DNA from 2 places in the Rhodoferax saidenbachensis genome. Region 2 is predicted to be linked to the other one. Evidence: predicted binding sites of a transcription regulator. Region 2 holds the regulator's gene; the other holds the start of a gene.
What was found. Region 2 encodes HrcA, which represses chaperone genes, less so after heat shock. Its sites were predicted from a motif close to TTAGCACTCNNNNNNNNNGAGTGCTAA; they were not measured.
Positions count from the first base shown of each region.

Region 1 (2,392 bases), 1.7 Mb from region 2:
CTGTTGGGATCGGTGTGTTTCATGGCGGGGGCTTTCTGGCAGCGAGCGCTGCGGCTGGAGGGGTCGAAACACAGCATAGCGCCTTCACCGGGACATAAAGACCGCCACTAGGGTAAGTCCTGAGTCCAGCCCCACGGGATGCGGCGGTCGGGCCATCACAATGGCCGCACACCCCTCAAGAGGAGACCGCATGACCGCTATCCAAGCCCTGCTGGGTTTTGCCGCCTGGACGTTGGCACTTGTCATCACCGTTTTTTTGTACCGAGGGCTGCGCTTTCTGGGCGGAACCCCGATCAACCACTGGCCGCGCAAGGCCAAGCCAACGGACGACGCGCCCTTCATCGGGCGCCTGGAAGATGCCCACGCGAACTGCCTGGAAAACCTGCCGGTGTTCGCCGTCATCGTGCTGGTGGCGGCCGCTACCGGTCGGCTGGACACTATCAACGCGCTGGCCCCGTGGGTTCTGTACGCGCGCATCGGCCAGAGCGCTGTGCACCTGAGCGGCGTGGGCGCCATCCAGGTGCTGGTGCGCGCCACTTTCTGGGCTGCGCAGTTGGTACTGATGGTGTGGATGCTGGTCAAGCTGCTGGGCTGACACCGCCTCTCAACCTTCAAGCGCTGAAGACGGCCAGGTTCAGCGTGTGGGAATGGCCCAACCACAGCGCGCAATCGCGGTGGTCACGCAACGCATCGCCGGTATTCGGATGTACGAAGACATCCAGCGCGCCATGGTTGAGCGCGAGCCAGCCCATTACGTGAGAGAAGTGGGCTGAAGGGAGCGCCAACTGGTAGCTCCACATCGGGTGTGGACCTATGGGTTTCTCGTGAAAGCGCCCCATCTCCATGAAACCGGCCAACTCCACCTGGATGCGTTCGCGCAGCGTCCAGGCCATCTCTCGGCTATCGGCGGCGAAATACACATGGGCATGCCAACTGGTGATGGAGGAGGGTTGCAGGGAATTCATCTTGCCAAGCATAAGTGGCCCGACAACAGCTACGGCCCTTTCGCCTATCGCTATCAAGGTCATTGAACTTCTTGTTTAGCACTCAATCCCATAGAGTGCTAATATTTAGATTCTGAACACAAGGAGTTCTTGTATGTCCGCTTTGATCGCTACCCCCAATACCGCTATGGCCGTGGCCAACCCGTGGTCGCTGGTGCCGCCATTGGGGAATCTGGACGCCTATATTTCGGCTGCCAACCGCCTGCCCATGCTCACGCTGGAAGAAGAGCAGGAGTTCGCCCGCAAGTTCAAGAATGACAATGACCTTGAAGCTGCCGGTAAGTTAGTGCTCTCTCACTTGCGTCTGGTGGTGTCCGTATCCCGCCAATACCTGGGTTATGGCCTGCCCCACGGCGACCTGATCCAGGAAGGCAATGTGGGCCTGATGAAGGCCGTCAAGCGCTTTGACCCCGACCAAGGCGTGCGCCTGGTGAGCTACGCGCTGCACTGGATCAAGGCCGAAATCCACGAATACATCCTGAAGAACTGGCGCATGGTCAAGGTGGCCACCACCAAGGCACAGCGCAAGCTGTTCTTCAACCTGCGCTCCATGAAGCAACGCTTCAAGAGCGACGATGCCGCTGCCGACCTGGGCACGCACCGCGAAACGCTGAACCCCGAGCAGATCGACGCCATGGCGCGTGAGCTCAAGGTCAAGCCCGAAGAAGTCATCGAGATGGAAACCCGGTTGTCGGGCGGCGATGTGCTGCTGGACCCGTCCCCATCCGACGACGGCGAGGACGCGTTTGGCCCCATCGCCTACCTGACCGACACCAACCACGAACCCGTGGCCATGATCGAAGCGCGCCAGCGCGACGTGTTGGCCACCGACGGCATTGCCACCGCGCTGAACAGCCTGGACGCCCGCAGCCGCCGCATCGTGGAAGAGCGCTGGCTCAAGGTCAACGACGACAACTCGGGCGGCATGACGCTGCACGACCTGGCCGCCGAATACGGCGTGAGCGCCGAGCGCATCCGCCAGATCGAAGTGGCGGCCATGAAGAAAATGAAGACGGCGCTGGCGGCTTACGCCTAAAGACGGGCACGGACTGCGCCACAATGCCCCTGTTGGCCCCGGCCTGCAGGGGCATTTTCATGACGGAGACATAACCATGCGACAAAATTTCATCAAAATTGCTACGCTTTTTATAGCTGCTTGCACAATATCCACGGGGGCCATAGCCCAAAAATACCCAAAATCTGACGCATCCTGGCCCACCCGGCCGCTACGCATCATTGTTGGCTTCCCAGGCGGCTCATCGCCCGACCTGACCGCCCGTGCACTGGCAGAACCGCTGTCCAAGGCGCTGGGTCAGCCGGTGATTGTGGAAAACAGGGTAGGCGCGGCCGGCAACATTGCCGCCGACTACATCTCCAAAGCCACAGAC
Region 1 covers NZ_CP019239.1:3,488,148-3,490,539, forward strand. The annotation lists gene RS694_RS16635 (aldehyde dehydrogenase family protein) at 1-23, opposite strand, end outside; gene RS694_RS16640 (MAPEG family protein) at 191-595, shown strand; gene RS694_RS16645 (DOPA 4,5-dioxygenase family protein) at 612-965, opposite strand; gene rpoH (RNA polymerase sigma factor RpoH) at 1,099-2,040, shown strand; gene RS694_RS16655 (Bug family tripartite tricarboxylate transporter substrate binding protein) at 2,117-2,392, shown strand, end outside.
Region 1: the regulator HrcA is predicted to act here: its motif matches at 1,041-1,067, upstream of rpoH (RNA polymerase sigma factor RpoH).

Region 2 (2,392 bases):
TAGGCCGATTTGACAATGTATGGGGGGCGATGGGCACCATCACCCAGGCCGGAATGGAAGGGTGTAACAGCGGTCCGCCGGCGGACAGTGAATAGGCCGTAGAGCCTGTGGGGCTGGCGATGATCAGGCCGTCGGCCCGCTGGTTGGACACAAAACGCCCGTCCACCTCCACGCGCAACTCCACCATGCCCGAGGTGGCGCCGCGGTTGACCACCACGTCGTTCATGGCCAGCGCGCTGAACACGCAGTGCCCGTCGCGCATCACGCGGGCCTGCATCAGGCTGCGGTCGTCCTGCTCGTAGTCGCCCGCCAGCATGGGCCCCAGCGTGACCTTGTACTGGTCAAACGGAATGTCGGTGATAAAGCCCAGGCGCCCCTGGTTGATGCCGATCAGCGGCACGCCGTACTGCGCCAGCTGGCGGCCAATGCCCAGCATGGTGCCGTCGCCACCCACCACCAGGCCCAGGTCGCATTGCGCACCAATGTTGGCCACGTCCATCGCGGTGTAGCTGGTCAGGCCCATGTTGGCGGCGGTGTCGGCCTCCAGCACCACGTCGCAGCCCTGGTCCATCAGGAAGTGGGCAATGTCGTCCAGCGCCTTGCGCGTGGAGGCCCCGGCGCAGCCCGCGGCGGTAGCGTGGTATTTGCCTATGAGCGCAACCTGGCGGAATTTGGACTTCATTCGCAAATTAGACACTAAATAGATCACCCAGGGCCTGCTCACACTATTTTTGCCAGATGCGTTGTGCGTCAAAAAAGCCATGCGCAAGGCGCAAAACGCAGCCGGGGTCGTCCCCGGTAAGGCTTTGCAACGCCGCGCGTGGCTTTTTTGGCCACAACCCGAAGGGAACGGCATGAGAAAAGCGCCACTCGTCGTTGCAGTCCTAGCCAAGGCGGCCAGCCTTGCCGTCGTCCCGCGCCTAGATTGGCGCTTTTCTCATGCTGTTCGCACTGGCAAAAATAGTGTGAGCAGGCCCTAGAATGGCCCGATGCTCGATGATCGTTCCAAGTTGTTGTTGAAAGCGCTGGTAGAGCGCTACATCGCTGATGGACAGCCGGTGGGTAGCCGCACCTTGTCCAAGGCCTCGGGCCTGGATTTGTCACCCGCGACCATCCGCAATGTGATGTCGGATCTGGAAGAGCTGGGCCTCATCGTCAGCCCCCATACCTCTGCGGGGCGCGTTCCCACGGCGCGCGGCTACCGCCTGTTTGTGGACACCATGCTGACCGTGCAGCCCGCGCAATACCAGTCGCACAGCCTGGCGCCCGACCAGCCGCAAAAAGTCATCTCCAACGCGGCCAACCTGTTGTCCAACCTGTCGCAGTTTGTCGGTGTGGTGATTGCACCGCGCCGCACTTCGGCGTTCAGGCACATGGAATTCTTGCGCCTGTCGGAGAAGCGCCTGCTGGTCATCATCGTCTCGCCCGACGGCGACGTGCAAAACCGCGTCATCTACACCGAGCAGGATTACACCCAGTCGCAACTGGTGGAAGCAGCCAACTTTCTCAACACCCATTACGTGGGGCTGGAGATCGAACAGGTGCGCACCCGTCTGCAGGGTGAGGTGGAATCACTGCGCAGCGAAATTGCCGCCCTCATGCAGGCCGCGGTCACCGTCAGCTCCGAAGCCATGACCGAGACACAGGACGAAGTGGTCATCTCGGGCGAACGCAACCTGTTGTCGGTGTCTGACTTTTCCAGCGACATGGGCCACCTGCGCCGCGCGTTTGATTTGTTTGAGCAAAAAGCGCAGCTCATGCGCCTGATGGACATTGCCGGCCAGGCCGAAGGCGTGCGCATTTTTATTGGTGGTGAGAGCCAGGTCGTGCCCTTTGAAGACCTGTCCATCGTCAGCAGCCCGTACGAGGTGGACGGCAAGGTGGTCGGCACGCTGGGTGTCATCGGTCCCACGCGCATGGCCTATGACCGCATGATCCAGATCGTAGACATCACCTCCAAGCTGGTCAGCAACGCGCTGAGCCACCACAAGTAGGCCCGCTGTAGCCCGCTACAATCTTGGATTGGTCTGGGGCGTTAGCTCAGTTGGTTAGAGCAGAGGACTCATAATCCTTTGGTCGAGTGTTCAAGTCACTCACGCCCTACCATTTACTTTCAATCCGTGGCTGCCTATCAGGCAGCCATTTTTATTTGGCGTGCTGTGTATTACTACCGCGATTACGTTTGGCGTTCATTCGTCTAGTGTCTCTAGAGCAGTTTGATGCGATATAAGTGGCGCGACATGTTTCGTCCTTTAATTCTCCTACGTACAGCCGTCTGCCTTCTCGGCGTGCTGACCGCATGCGCGTTGCAGGCCAAAGAAGTTTTGGTTGTGGGAACCACCTTCGCGCGGATATTTGAGCAAACCGAGCAAGGTGAATTCGTCGGTCTGGG
Region 2 covers NZ_CP019239.1:906,018-908,409, forward strand. The annotation lists gene RS694_RS04350 (NAD kinase) at 1-682, opposite strand, end outside; gene hrcA (heat-inducible transcriptional repressor HrcA) at 990-1,994, shown strand; tRNA gene RS694_RS04360 (tRNA-Ile) at 2,030-2,106, shown strand; gene RS694_RS04365 (substrate-binding periplasmic protein) at 2,331-2,392, shown strand, end outside.